Regions from separate parts of the Pseudarthrobacter sp. NBSH8 genome, predicted to be linked through region 2. Evidence: predicted binding sites of a transcription regulator. Region 2 holds the regulator's gene; the other holds the start of a gene.
The links. The regulator LexA, encoded in region 2, represses DNA repair genes until DNA is damaged. The targets are predictions, from matches to a motif close to TCGAACANNTGTTCGA.
Positions count from the first base shown of each region.

Region 1 (7,292 bases), 830 kb from region 2:
GTGCCGTAGATGCGCTGCAGCTGCTGGTTTTTCTGGTTGCCCAGCCAGTACGCCGAGGAGGACCGGGTCAGGGCGAAGGCGTTGGAGATGAGCTTGGTGTTGGGCAGGTGCGGGCCGCGGCAGAGGTCGCACCAGACGGTGGTGCCCTCTTTGCGCTCAACATTGTCGTAGATAGTGATGTCGCCGGCGCCGACCTCGACGTTGACGCCCTCGCCGGCTTCGGCGGCGTTGTTCTTCTTGCCCAGGAGTTCGAGCTTGTAGGGCTCGTTCTTCATGGCCTCGCGGGCCTCGTCCTCGCTGACCACGCGACGGACGAACTTCTGGTTCTGGTTGACGATCTTGAGCATCATCTTCTCAAGGGTCTTGAGGTCCTCGGGGGTGAACGGTTCGGCGACGTCGAAGTCGAAGTAGAAGCCGTCGGTGATGTACGGTCCGATGCCCAGCTTGGCGTCCGGGCGCAGCTGCTGCACTGCCTGGGCCATCACGTGGGCGGTGGAGTGGCGGAGGACGTCCAGGCCGTCAGGGGAAGCGATGGTGACGCCCTCGATCTCGGCGCCCTCGGGCAGCTCCTGGTCCAGGTCCTTCAGCTCGCCGTTGACGCGGGCAACAACAACATCGCGGCGCTCAAAGAAGAGTTCCGCACCGGTTGTCCCGGTAGTCACCTTGGTCTCTTCGCCATCGACGATAAGGGTGATCTGCTGGGCATCTGACACGGGTGTCTCCTATTCAAAGTTTTAGGCTTCATAGCTTGTGGCATACGGGGACCACAGCCAGCCACCGTCAATGCTATCGGTTTCCCGGGAGGCCGACCAACGGGACCCGCGGCCCCTCAGCCGCCCATTCCGGTAATCGCAAGGCTTCGGCTGATCCCGTCCAGGGGATGCGGTACATCGGTGCTCTCCACGCGATCCGCCGCGAACGGCAAGGATTCCATCCGGCTCAGGTCCCAGGCCATGCTGGCGCTCAGGCTGATTCCCCGGGGACCTGTCCGCCGCGTGGTGCCCCGGATCAGCAGCAGCCTGGTGCCGAACAGCAACAGCCCCGCCTGCTCCTGGGCTTCATGGAAGAACACGGAATCGACGCAGCCGGTGCCGTCATCGATGCTGATGAACACCACCCGCCGGCCGCCACGCATGGGCGGGGTCTGGGTGGCGATCCGCACCCCGGCCACCAGCACCTCGGTGTTGTTGCGCAGGCTCAACAGTTTGTCTGCAGTGGTGACCCCCAGCCGGTCCAGCATGGGCCGGTGGCTGTCCATCAGGTGCCCGCTGACGTCTATGGCCATCAGGTCCAGTTCTGCCCGGACGTTTTCCACCAGGGTGGGCGCGGGAAGCCCGGGTTTGACGTTCCGCAGTTCCACATCCCCCAGCGGCAGGGACAGCTGCCCTTCCATGATGTCGATGCCCTTCCGGGTACCGCCCGCGGCCTGGAGCTGTTGCAGGTGCTGGACGAGGTCCGCGCGGTTGGCGGCGCCGCCCGATTCACGGTGCAGGGAATCAAAGGCACCCAGCTGGGCTAGCCTTTTGATACTTGGCTTGCTCAGCCTGGACCGGGCCCGGAGGTCAGCCAGGGAGTCGTAGGGCTGGCCGGCGACAATCCGCTTGAGCTCGGTCCCGGACAGGCCGTAGATGCCGTTAAGGCTCAGCCTGATCCCCAGCTTGCCGGCATCCGGCCCTGCCGCCACCCGTTCCACCCTGTAGTCGGCATGGCTGCGGTTGATGTCCAGCGGCAGGATGGGAATGCCCAGCCTGCGGGCTTCGGCCACCAGCAGCCGTTTGGGGTACATGCCGGGATCGTGTTCCCACAGCCCCGCCAGGAAAGCCTCGGGGTGGTGCGTCTTGAGCCAGGCGGACTGGTAGGTGGGAACGGCAAATGCCGCACCGTGCGCCTTGCAGAAGCCGAAGCTGCCAAAGGCTTTCAGGGTCCCCCAGACCTTGTCCACCACTTCCGGGGCGTACCCCTTGACCCGGGCCTCCCTGCGGAAGAACTCCTCCACCTTCAGCTCGTGGACCTCGTCGCCGAGCGCCCGGCGAAACTCGTCTGCGCGCGCCAGGCCGCACCCGGTCATCACGTGGAAGGTTTTCAGGATCTGTTCATGGAAGACAGTGACCCCATGCGTTTCCTGCAGCACGGGTTTCAGGTCAGGGTGCGGGTATACCTCCGGCGCGAAGCCGTGCCTGTGCTCCAGGAAAGGCCGCACCATGTCCGATTTCATCGGGCCCGGCCGGAACAGCGAAATGTCGATGATGAGGTCGTTGAACTCACGCGGCGCCAGCTTACCGATCAGCTCCCGCTGCCCGGGCGACTCGATCTGGAAGCAGCCCAGGGTGTGGGTACTGCGGATCAGTTCGTAGGTTGCTTCATCATCCAGCGGCACGGCGTTGAGGTCGATGTGCCCGTTCTCGGCGATGTAGTCCGGCCCGGTCCCGTCAGGACCTGCAGGGTGGGCCCCGGCCGCCACCACTTCCGCCTTGGAAGGATGGATCCGGATGACTTCGCGGACGGCAAACGCCATGGCGCTCTGCATCCTGACCCCCAGGACATCAAGCTTGAGCATGCCCATGGGATCCATGTCGTGTTTATCGAACTGGCTCATGGGCAGCCCCAGTCCGCTGGGCTGCACCGGGGTCCGGTCCAGCAGCGTGGCGTCGCCCAGGATCACCCCGCAGGGATGCATGGAGATATGGCGGGGCAGCCGGTCCAGCCGTTCGGTGAGGTCCACCAGCAGGTCAAGCTGCTGGTTTTCGGCGAAGTCCCGCTGTTCCACCCGCCCGGCGAACTCCCGCAGCTCAGGTTTTTCAACCAGTGCCTCACGGAATTTCCTGGCCGAAAAGCGCCACAGCTGCTTGGCGATCTCGCCGACGTCGTCATCGTCCATGCCCAGGGCCATCCCGGCGTCGCGGACGGCACCGCGGGCGCGGTACCCGTTCTGCATGCTCATCAGCGTGACGCGCTCGGAACCGAAGCGGTCAAAGATCCGCCGGTATACGTTGTGCCGTACGGCGCTTTCGACGTCGATGTCGATGTCCGGCAACGTGGCCCGGTCCCGGGACAGGAAGCGTTCGAAGATCAGGTCGTGTTGCAGGGGGTCCACCTGGCTGACATCAATGAGGTAGTTGACCAGGCTTGAAGCCCCGGAACCGCGGGCGGCGGCCCTGACCCCCATGTCCTGGATCATCCGGGAGACCTCCGCGACCGTGAGGAAGTAGGAGGAAAACCCCAGGTTCCTGATGATCCCCAGCTCGTGCTCCAGCCGCGAGCGCATGTCCTTGTGGGCTGAGCCTGATATCCCAGGGAACCGCCTGCTGATCCCGGCCTCACAGCGCTGCACCAGTTCATCGTGCGGGTCCTGGCTGATGCCTATGACCGATGCCTCGGGGACTACCGGCTGCTTCCAGCCCATGTCAGTCACCGGGTCGATCCGGCAGAAGTCGGCGAGCGCCTCGGTCTGTGCCATCAGCTGTTTGAGGTCCGCTGCGCCATACCCTGCGGCGCGGATGATTTCCTTGCCGAGCTGAAGCATCTGCGCAGAGGATTTGAGCCAGGCCTGCCCGTTGGGCTGGAGCAGCGGTTCGGCCGCGAGTTCGGGAAGGGACTTCAGGGTCCGGGCGGAGTCGAGCACGTCTGCCGTGGCGGCACCGTCCTCTGCGCAGTAGCGGACCGCGTTGGTGAGCACGGCCGGTACATGGTGTTCTTCCGCGAGCTTGAGCATACGTACCGCATGGGCGGTGCTCAGGTGCGCCCCGGGGGCAGTGAGCTGGGAAACGACTTCCGCCACCAGGGTTTTTGCGGGCATGGCGTCCAGCCAGCCTTTGAAAAGGGTGCGCGGACGGAGGTAGCGCCGGCCGCTCATGGCCCGTCCGACGTCGGAATCCGGGCCGATCAGTACTGTCAGGACCGGTTTCAGGGTTTTGGGGTCGAGCGTGCGGGAGGCGAGTTCGGCGCGGGTGACCGCCACCGGTACCGCTCCCCCGGCTTTGCCGGAGGTGCGGGCATGGGCATCGGACACCAGCCGGCACAGGGCCCGGTAGCCCGCCCCGTTGTTGTTGCCCCGGGCGAGCACCACCACCCTGCCGGCGAGCTGGGTGCGGTGGTCGCCGTCGTCGTCGAAGACCGCAAGGTCCACACCCACGATGGGGTCGATGCCGGCGGCCATGCAGGCTTTGAGGTGTTTGATGGTGCCGTACAGGCCGTCCCGGTCCGTGCAGGCGAGCGCGGTTGCGCCGTCCGCGGCGACAACCTGGGCCAGTTCGTCGGGCCACGCCACGCCATAGTGTGCGCTGAAGGCCGTGGAAACGTGAAGGTGGGAGAAGCTCATGCCGTTTGGGGCCGGAGTGCGTCGTGGATCCGCAGGATCCTCCAGCGGCCGCTGCCGACATGCCTGCTCAGGTCCAGGGTGAGCGGCTCTCCTGCATCCCGGGGGCCGGCACTCTGCGGGTCCGCCTGTACTTGGACGCGCCAGATTTCGTGGTCCACCAGCCCCGGCCCGCTGCCGAGGGGCGCACGGCGTTCCTCGGCCCACCACTGCCGGCGTTCGTACCACCGGACAGGCTCGGCGCACACGGTGTAGTGCCGCCCGGCCCACTGGAGTTTCAGCGGCTGGCCCGCGGGGGTGCAGACGACGTCCACGGACTCGCTGAACATACCCATGGGCGCCTCCCGGAACTGAACGGAGCTGATGCAAGATGCTGATGCAACAGCAATTATTCGAACACATATTCGAATAAATCCAGTCTACGACGGCGCTTCGACAAAACCTAGACAGGGGTGGACGGACGGGCAGCAGGAGGGCAGGATTGTGGCATGAGCACCCATGACGCACTCCTCAAGCACGTAAGCATCAAGGCCCAGGACGAAAAGCTCGTGGCAACCTTCGATATCGACGGCAACATACCGGGGGCAGGTGCGTACGTAGTGGGACTGGTGGCGGCAAGCCCTGATTACTCATCACAAAGACGGTTGGGCATTGAGTTCATGAACGGGGAGGCCATTGCCTTCTACTCGTTCAGCCATGACCAGAGCGCCGAGGAAAACTATGATCTTGCCGGTGTGACACACTCGGGCAACACCATCACGGGCAACTTCCCCGTCGCGGCCGTCCATGGCCTGGGCAAGGGACACGTCATGTCGGCCTTCAGCGAGGCGGACGGCCGGGAATTCCAGTCGGGCGTCGCCGTCGACGAAGCGCTCTAGGAAGCACGGCACTCCAGGAAACACCGGGCAGGTGCTGCCGGACCCGTGTCCGGACAGCACCTGCGGCGGCGTCAGTTGGTCTCTTTGTGGACCTTCATTTCGAGTTCGATAAACCCTGAGATCATGGCCCGGTAGGTTGATTCCACGATGTCCGGATCGATGTCCTTCTTTTCCGCGGCGGACCGGACATGCTCAATCACCCGTTCCACCCGGCCGGGGGCACGGACTTCAGCGTCGTCCCCCTTCAGGGTTCCGGCGATCCGTATCAGGCGTTCCCGCCGCGCAATGAGCGTGACAATCTGCTCATCAACTTCGTCGACCGCAATCCGAACGGCTGCGAGCTGTTCCTTGTCGGCCAAAGCATCCCGATCGTTTCCTTGAATTGTTGCCATCTTCTGACAGTATCGAAGCATGCAGCCCAGAGTCGACTTCATCTCACTAGGCGTTCGCAGTGTTGACGCCTCCCGCCGGTTCTACGCCGAAGGCCTCGGCTGGCCTGTCCACCGCGAGTTCCCCGGCGATGTGGTGTTCATCCAGGTCAACCACGGCCTCATCCTTTCCCTGTGGGATGCCGCGCAGATGCACGCCGAGGCCGGCGTAGGCGCTCCTGGCCCGGTCCCCTGCATCACACTCAGCCACAACCTGCCCAGCACCGAGGCGGTGGACCGGGTCATGGCGGAGGCGGCCTCGGCCGGGGCCACCATCGTCGCCGCGCCGGTCACCCAGCCCTGGGGCGGGTACAGCGGCTATTTCGCCGATCCGGACGGCTTCCGCTGGGAAATTGCCTATAACCCGACCTGGACAGTGGACGACGGCGGCCAGGTCAGCGTTTAGGGGCCGGGCACCTCTGCCGTCAGCCGGGTCAGCGAACGGACCACCTCAGAACAGCGCCTCCACCGGCCGGATGAGCTCCGGGGAGTTGTTGCGCACGTTGCCCACCTCGGTGCCCACGGAATCCACGTGCCAGTCTGCGGCGACGTCCTTCACGTGGGCCCGGACCAGGTCCACGAGGAAGGCGGCGTCGTCGATCTGCGGATCAAGCCAGGACGCCATCGTGGCCCGGTCCATCGGCAGCGGCACGCGGTCATGCAAGGCAGTCAGCTTGCCGAAGATTGTCGACTCAGCACCGGGCGGCGGGGTGTCTGCCGTCAGGATGGATGTGGAGAGCATCCACCGGCCGGGGTCACCCTCGGCCGTGGACGGATCCTTCCACCACTCGTACAGGCCCGCGAACACCAGCCCGCTGCCTTTGCCCGGATGGACGTAGTAGGGCTGCTTGGCTTTGCCGGTGCCCTGCTTCCATTCGTAGTACCCGTCCGCCGGGACAGCGCAGCGACGTGACTTCACGGCTTTGCGGAAGGCCGGCTTCTCGAGCACAGTCTCGCTGCGCGCGTTAATCATCTTGGGGCCGATGCCCGGATCCTTCGCCCAGGACGGCACCAGGCCCCAGCGGGCCACGTGGAGCTGCCTCACGGGGCCGTCGTCGATCAGCCGTTCCAGGACGATCGGGACAGCGTCGGTTGGCGCCACGTTCCATGACGGGGGAAGGTGCACCTCCTCCTCCAGCTGGGCATCAAAGTCGGCCAGCAAATCGCCCACGGCCCGTGCCATCACATAGCGTCCACACATGGCTCCAGCATGCCATCAGCGTTATCTACTGTCATCCGGCACGGTGTTCGCCGGGCCGGCTCGGGGAATAGCCCGCCCCGGGATACCGTTGACGGGAAAGAACCCCCTCAACGATTTCAGGAGAGCTCCGTGGACTTTACCCCCGAGAACGGCACCATCACCATGTTTTCCACCACCTGGTGTGGCTACTGCAACCGGCTGAAGAAGCAGCTGGACGCGCAGGGCATTGGCTACACGGAAATCAACATCGAAGAGGTGGAGGGCACCGCCGAACTCGTGGAGCAGCTCAACGGCGGCAACCAGACCGTCCCCACCGTGCTCTTCCCCGACGGCACCGCCGCCACCAACCCCTCAGTTGCCGAGGTAAAGAGCCGTCTCGCAGCCTGAGTCCGGCAGCTCATGTGGTAGACAGAACGGGACCAACTTCAGGGTTGGTCCCGTTTTTGTCTATCTGCATTGAGGGAGCCTTC
Region 1 covers NZ_CP043178.1:2,272,652-2,279,943, forward strand. The annotation lists gene thrS (threonine--tRNA ligase) at 1-713, opposite strand, end outside; gene FYJ92_RS10450 (DNA polymerase III subunit alpha) at 830-4,318, opposite strand; gene FYJ92_RS10455 (DUF6504 family protein) at 4,315-4,650, opposite strand; gene FYJ92_RS10460 (hypothetical protein) at 4,804-5,193, shown strand; gene FYJ92_RS10465 (chorismate mutase) at 5,265-5,585, opposite strand; gene FYJ92_RS10470 (VOC family protein) at 5,605-6,027, shown strand; gene FYJ92_RS10475 (SOS response-associated peptidase) at 6,073-6,804, opposite strand; gene FYJ92_RS10480 (mycoredoxin) at 6,952-7,209, shown strand.
Region 1: a site for LexA is predicted at 4,708-4,723, ahead of FYJ92_RS10455 (DUF6504 family protein). Genes of this name have one in related genera too.

Region 2 (7,292 bases):
CACGTGGTGGACGTGTCCCATCCGGACCCGGAGGGCCAGATTGCCGCAGTCCGCAAGGTCTTCAGCGAAGTGGATGCCCGCAAGGTGCCGGAGATCATAGTCCTGAACAAGGCCGACGCCGCTGATCCGTTTGTAGTGGAGCGCCTTAAGCAGCGCGAGCCGCGCCACGTGGTGGTCTCGGCCCGCACCGGCCAGGGGATCGCCGAATTGCTGCAGGCCATCAGTGACGGGATTCCCCGGCCCGGCGTGAAGCTGGAACTCCTTATTCCCTACGACCGCGGTGACCTGATCAGCAAACTGCACGAGACCGACGCCGAGATCCTGAGCCTGGATCACGGCGAGCACGGTACCCGCGCTTTGGTGATGGTGCGTGAAGGCCTTGCGGCTGAACTGGAATCCTTCATCAACCATGACTGAGGTTGTGGCAGGGGAAGTCAAAGGTACGGCCGGCGAGCAGTTCGTGATCGAACTGCTCGACCGCGCCGTAACCGGCATGGGCGGTCAAAGCCGCAGCGGCCAGCACGAGATGGCAAGGCAGGTGGCCAGAGCCATCGAAAGCGGCGACCACCTCCTGGTGCAGGCCGGAACGGGGACCGGAAAGTCACTGGCCTACCTGATTCCGCTCATTGCTCACTCGCTCGTGAGCAACAAGCCCACGCTCGTGTCCACAGCCACACTTGCGCTGCAGACCCAGATTGTGGGGCGCGACCTTCCCCGGCTGCTGAAGACCATCACACCCGCCCTCGATCGCCCCGTCAAGGTGGCCCTTGTCAAGGGCCGCTCCAACTATGTGTGCCAGCATAAGCTCGTAGGCGGGTTCCCTTCTGAGGAACCCGCCGAGGGCCAGCTGTTCTCCCTCGGCGAGGACACCAGCGTCCCGCATTTCGCCGCCGCCTTGGGCGGGCCGTCGTCCCAGCTGGGGAAGGAAGTGGTGCGCCTGCGGGAGTGGGCGGAAAAGACCACCACGGGCGACCGTGATGAGCTGCTTCCCGGGGTAACGGACCGGGCCTGGCGGCAGGTGTCTGTGACGTCCATGGAATGCCTGGGCGCCCAAAAATGCCCCATGGCGGCCGAATGCTTCAGTGAACTGGCACGCCACGACGCCGCCGAGGCTGACGTGGTGGTCACCAACCATGCCATGCTCGCGGTCAGCGCCTTTGAAGGCCTCGCAGTGCTCCCCGAGTACGACGTTGTGGTGGTGGACGAGGCCCACGAATTGCAGGACCGTGTCACCGGTGCCGTGTCGGGGCAACTCTCCGTGGCAATGGTCCACGCTGCCGCGTCGGGCGCGCGCAAACACACGGCCATCACGGTGGATGCCCTCAACGCAGCTGCCGCCAACCTGGAACTCGCCCTGGCCGGGGTGCCCAACGGGCTGCTGCCCAACGGCCTCAACGACGAACAGCTGGACTGCGTGGACCAGTTGCGTGAGGCGTGCCGGGCTGCACTCTCTGATTCCAAGGGTGACGGCAGCCAAACGGCCGACGGCGGGCGGCAGCTCGCGCGCTCACGCCTGATGCTGATCCTCGAACTGTGTGAACGGCTCATTGTGGCCCGTGAGAACCGTGAAGTGGTGTGGTTTTCCCGCGCAAGTTCCTTCGACCCGCAACAGGGCTATGCCCAGCCCGACGAGTCTGCGCCAGCCCTGGTCAACATCGCGCCGCTCAGCGTTGCCGGAAAGCTCCGCGAAGGGCTGTTCGCCGGCCACACCGTGGTGCTGACCTCGGCCACGCTTGCCATCGGCTCAGCCTTTGAACCGGCCGCCGGCGGCCTGGGGCTGGTGGGGGAGGGCGCGCCGAGCTGGACCGGGATCGACGTCGGATCGCCGTTTGATTATCCCAAGCAGGGGATCCTCTACGTCGCAGGGCACCTGCCCAAGCCGGGCCGCGGGGCGTCGCCGGAGGCACTCGATGAACTTGAAGCGCTGATCCGGGCGTCCGGCGGCGGAGCCCTGTGTCTCTTTTCATCGCGCCGGGCCGCCGAGGAGGCCGCGGAGGCGATGCGTCCCAGGCTCGGCCTCAGCATTCTCTGCCAGGGCGACTCCACCATGACTGCCCTCGTGAAGCAGTTCGCGGACGAGCCCGATACCTGTCTCTTCGGAACCATGTCCCTCTGGCAGGGTGTGGATGTTCCGGGCGGATCATGCCGGCTCGTGGTGATCGACCGCATTCCGTTCCCGCGGCCGGACGATCCGCTGATGACAGCACGGTCCCGCGCCGTTGCGCAGGCCGGCGGAAACGGCTTTATGGCGGTATCGGCGACCCACGCGGCCATCCGCCTGGCCCAGGGCGCGGGCCGCCTGATCCGTTCCACCGGAGACAAAGGCGTGGTGGCCGTGCTTGATTCCCGGCTTGCCACCGAGCGCTACGCCGGATTCCTCCGCGCCGCGCTGCCGCCGTTCTGGCCCACCACGGACCGCAAGATAGCGTTTGCTGCCTTGGAAAGGCTGGCCGGGAAGGGCGCCTGACTGAACGTGGACACTGTGTGGTCCTGCAAAGGCAGGCCCCGCCCCTTGCTTGCCCTCGTCCTGGCCGAGGGGGCGTGGAGGCCCGCTGCGGGACCTAGAGCGAGCGCAGGACCGAGACGACCTTGCCCATGATTGTGGCGTGATCGCCCAGGATGGGTTCGTATTGCGTGTTCTGCGGCAACAGCCACGTGTGTCCATCGCGTTGGCGGAACGTCTTCACGGTGGCTTCATCGTCCAGCAGGGCCGCGACGATATCGCCGTTGGCGGCGTCGGCCTGGCGGCGGACCACTACCCAGTCGCCGTCGCAGATGGCAGCGTCCACCATGGAGTCGCCGGCCACGCGCAGCATAAAAAGTTCACCCTGGCCCACGAGCTGCCGCGGCAGGGGCATCACGTCTTCCACCACCTGGTCGGCAAGGATGGGCCCGCCCGCCGCGATCCGGCCCACCAGCGGCACCATGGCGGTGTCCATGGCGGAGGGAAGTTCGGTGACCGTTCCGCCGAGGCCGTGCAGGACTGAGGGCTTGGTAGTCCCCTTGGACTTAGTGGACCCGCCATCCAGCGTCAACGGCATGAGGACCTCCATGGCACGCGGACGTTTGGGGTCCCGGCGCAGGTATCCCAGCTTTTCCAGCTGCGACAGCTGGTGGGTCACGCTGGACAAACTCGCCAGGCCCACGGTGTCGCCGATTTCACGCATCGACGGCGGATAGCCGTTGTCATTCACCGAGCGCTGGATGGTCTCAAGGATCTTCTTCTGGCGGGCGGTGAGCCCCTTGGGGGTCCGTTGGGGCTGGCGGCGCGGTGTCGCCTTGCCCCCGGCGGCTGGTGCTGCCATGTTCGCCAATGCCTTTCGGTTGCCCGGATCCGCTCCGGCCGCTGGTGCCTGGAACGCCCCGGGGCTGGTGTCGGAGTTGATTGTCAGACCCTGCTGATCAACTACAGAGGTGGTTGTTCTTTGATCCAAACGTAGGCCAGCCACAGGGCTTTTTCAAACATTTGTTCTAGCGAGTCTCGACAATATTCGTTGATAAGTGCTAAAAATGAAGAAGCAAAGTTCGAACATGTGTTCTACTCGTTGCTTGCGGATTCGAATACTCGAATTTATGGACGGCCCAGGCCGGCACCGGCAAGTGGACGCGGAGGACGCGCCGGGCAGCACAGTATGGTCCAGGAGGGCTCATTTCATGTCAGCTATATCTGCTTCGCAGGACTCGCGTCCGCAGCTCGTTTCCGTGCAGGACCTCACCGCGCGGCAGTGGTCCGGGCCCCTGCCGGCTTCGGGTGCGGCGCCCAGGCAGCGCAGGGAATCTTTGCCGCCGCTGCGCCTGACCCGCAGGGGACGGATTGTCCTCATTGGCATCCCGCTGGTGATCCTGGCCGCAATCCTGCTTTCGCTGGCAGGTTTCCTCAACGCACCGGCGAAGGCTGCCGACTCTGCCGCCGACCTGTCCTTGACGCCAACTGTGTCGGTTACGGTCCAGGCCGGGCAGTCCCTCTGGGCCATCGCCAGTACCGTTGCGCCCGAGCGTGATCCCCGTGATGTCATCGCGGATATTGCTCAATTGAACAATCTTTCCGCCGGCGGCGTTGTCCCCGGACAGCAGCTCTTCGTCCCCACGAAGTAGGGAGGTTCCAGGCTCTGGAACGTGCCGCCGCAGGCCGTCACATTTTCCGGCCGTCTGCTTCGGACCTAAACTGTTCAGGTGAATGACCAGCTAGAGCGTCTGAACAGACTTCCCCTCCGGACCAACCTCCGCGGGCTAACCCCGTATGGTGCCCCGCAGTTGGATGTACCTATCCTGCTGAACGTCAACGAAAACACCCATGGGGTCCCGGCGGACGTCCGGGCCGCGATCAGTGTGGCCGTGACGGAGGCCGCGGCAGGACTCAACCGCTACCCGGACCGTGAGTTCACCGAACTCCGGGAAGCGCTGGCCGAATACCTCGGCCACGGTCTTGATGCCACCAATATTTGGGCAGCCAACGGATCCAATGAGGTCCTCCAGCAGATTCTCCAGGCGTTCGGCGGACCCGGGCGCACGGCCCTGGGATTCCCGCCCACGTATTCCATGTACCCGCTCCTGGCCAGCGGCACCGACACCGGGTACATTATTGGGCAGCGCGCCGATGACTACGGGCTCAGTGCAGAATCGGCTGCCTTGCAGGTCAAGGAGCTTCAGCCCAACATAGTTTTCCTGTGCTCACCGAACAACCCAACCGGCACCGGCCTGGGCCTGGATGTTGTGGAGGCCGTGTACGCGGCCGGCGAGGCCAGCCAGACCATTGTGATCGTTGACGAGGCCTACCACGAGTTCGCCCACGACGGAACGTACAGCGCCCTGACCCTGCTGCCCGGCAGGGAACGCCTCATTGTGTCCCGCACCATGAGCAAGGCGTTCGCCCTCGCGGGTGCACGCCTGGGCTACATGGCCGCCGCCCCCGAGGTCACGGACGCACTCCGCCTGGTTCGGCTGCCGTACCACCTCTCGGCCATCACCCAGGCAACAGCCCTTGCCGCCCTCCAGCACCGCACTGCCCTGATGGCCGATGTCGAGGACATCAAGGAACAGCGCGACCGCATCGTTTCGGAGCTGACCCGCATGGGCCTCAAACCTGCCGCCTCGGATTCGAACTATGTGTTCTTCGGCGGCCTCGACAACCCGCGTGATGTCTGGCAGCAGTTGCTGGACGACGGCGTGCTGATACGCGACGTCGGCATCCCCGGCCACCTGCGTGTCACGGCAGGCACTGAGACCGAGACCACATCGTTCCTGACGTCGCTGGAACGCATCCTGGCCAGCCAGGCCACGCTGCCAGCCTAAACTTGAAGTACCGCCGCCCCCGCGCGCCGGCACATTTCCTTCGCTACGCATTTCTGACTTCGCTTAAGGACATATGACCATGAGTTCCACCGGATCGAACGCTGCCGAGCCCCGGACCGCCCGCATGGAGCGTGCCACCAGTGAATCGTCAGTGCTCGTGGAGATCAACCTGGACGGCACAGGCGTATCGGACATCGATACGACTGTCCCGTTCTACGACCACATGCTGACGGCGCTGTGCAAGCACTCGCTCATTGACATGACGGTCAAGGCCACCGGTGACACCCACATCGATGTCCACCACACAGTGGAGGACGTTGCCATCACGTTCGGCGAAGTCCTGCGCACCGCCTTGGGCAACAAGGCCGGGATCCGCAGGTTCGGTGAGGCCACCGTGCCCCTTGACGAAGCACTGGCGCAAGCTGTGGTTGACGTCTCCGGCCGGCCCTACCTGGTGCACGGCGGCGAGCCTGCCGGGCAGGAATACCACCTGATTGGCGGCCACTTCACGGGATCACTGACCCGCCACGTTTTTGAGGCCATCACCCTTCATGCCGGCATCTGCCTCCACATGAACGTCATCGCGGGCCGCGATCCGCACCACATCGTGGAAGCGCAATTCAAGGCCTTCGCCCGCGCCCTGCGTGCTGCGGTCGAACCCGACCCCCGCGTTGAGGGGATTCCGTCCACAAAGGGTGCCTTGTGAGCGGCCAAATACTCCGGGATGGCGCCGTCATCGATCCGGCCGCCGGCCTGAAGCCCGTATCGCCCGAAGGCAAGCCCTCGGTCACCGTCCTGGACTATGGTTCCGGAAACGTCCGCTCCGCCGTGCGCGCCCTGGAGCGGGCCGGGGCCGAGGTTATCCTCAGCTCCAAGCCCGAGGACGTGCTTAATGCCGACGGCCTGGTAGTACCCGGGGTCGGTGCGTTTGAGACTGTTATGCGTGAGCTCCAGGTCGTGGACGGCATCCGCCTGATCGGCAGGCGCGTGGCCGGGGGCAGGCCGGTCCTGGCAATCTGCGTGGGCCTGCAGGTCCTATTCGAGGCCGGGGTAGAGCACGGGACAGAAGCCGAAGGCATGGGGGAGTGGCCCGGCAAGGTGGAGTTGCTTCCCGCAGAGGTGGTGCCACACATGGGCTGGAACACAGTGGACGTTCCGGAGGGATCCAAACTCTTCGCCGGCGTCGCGGACCAGCGCTTCTACTTCGTTCACTCCTATGGTGTCCAGGAGTGGAACTTCGACGTGATCCAGCCTCGGATGACCGCACCTCTGGTGACCTGGTCAGAGCACGGCGCGCGCTTTATCGCCGCTGTGGAAAACGGACCGCTCTGCGCTACCCAGTTCCACCCCGAAAAATCCGGCGACGCCGGTGCTCGGCTGCTACGCAACTGGGTGGACGGCCTTCGCAAGCCAGCTGCCACGGACGCCGCCTAGATGTGGTCGATTGTCCTGATGGGACTGGCCGGCGTCCTGGTGGGCGGCGCCCTGTCCTTCAGGCAGCAGCACAAACCAATGTGGACCCAGGTGGGCTTCTACGTCCTGGCCGGCATGGCGCTGCTGGCTGCCTACCTGCTGACGCTTCCTGGAACCTAGCCCCACACATGACCAGTTCCGTTTCCATGAGCAACCCATCACCCAAGAGGATTTGAGATGACAACCGCAACCGATCTGCCGGTTCTTGAACTGCTGCCCGCCGTCGACGTCGTAAACGGACAGGCCGTGCGGCTGGTCCAGGGAGAGGCGGGCAGCGAGACGAGCTACGGCACGCCGCTGGAGGCAGCCCTCAACTGGCAAGACCAGGGCGCCGAATGGGTGCACCTGGTGGACCTCGACGCCGCGTTCGGACGTGGCTCGAACGCCGGGCTGCTCCGTGAAGTGGTGGGCCGGCTGGACATCAAGGTGGAGCTCTCCGGCGGACTCCGGGACGACGAATCCCTCGAGGCGGCGCTTGCACTCGGTGTGGCCCGCGTCAACCTCGGCACGGCTGCGCTGGAAAACCC
Region 2 covers NZ_CP043178.1:1,446,799-1,454,090, forward strand. The annotation lists gene hflX (GTPase HflX) at 1-417, shown strand, start outside; gene FYJ92_RS06650 (ATP-dependent DNA helicase) at 410-2,467, shown strand; gene lexA (transcriptional repressor LexA) at 2,562-3,305, opposite strand; gene FYJ92_RS06660 (LysM peptidoglycan-binding domain-containing protein) at 3,655-4,095, shown strand; gene FYJ92_RS06665 (histidinol-phosphate transaminase) at 4,174-5,292, shown strand; gene hisB (imidazoleglycerol-phosphate dehydratase HisB) at 5,372-5,998, shown strand; gene hisH (imidazole glycerol phosphate synthase subunit HisH) at 5,995-6,726, shown strand; gene FYJ92_RS06680 (hypothetical protein) at 6,727-6,885, shown strand; gene priA (bifunctional 1-(5-phosphoribosyl)-5-((5-phosphoribosylamino)methylideneamino)imidazole-4-carboxamide isomerase/phosphoribosylanthranilate isomerase PriA) at 6,943-7,292, shown strand, end outside.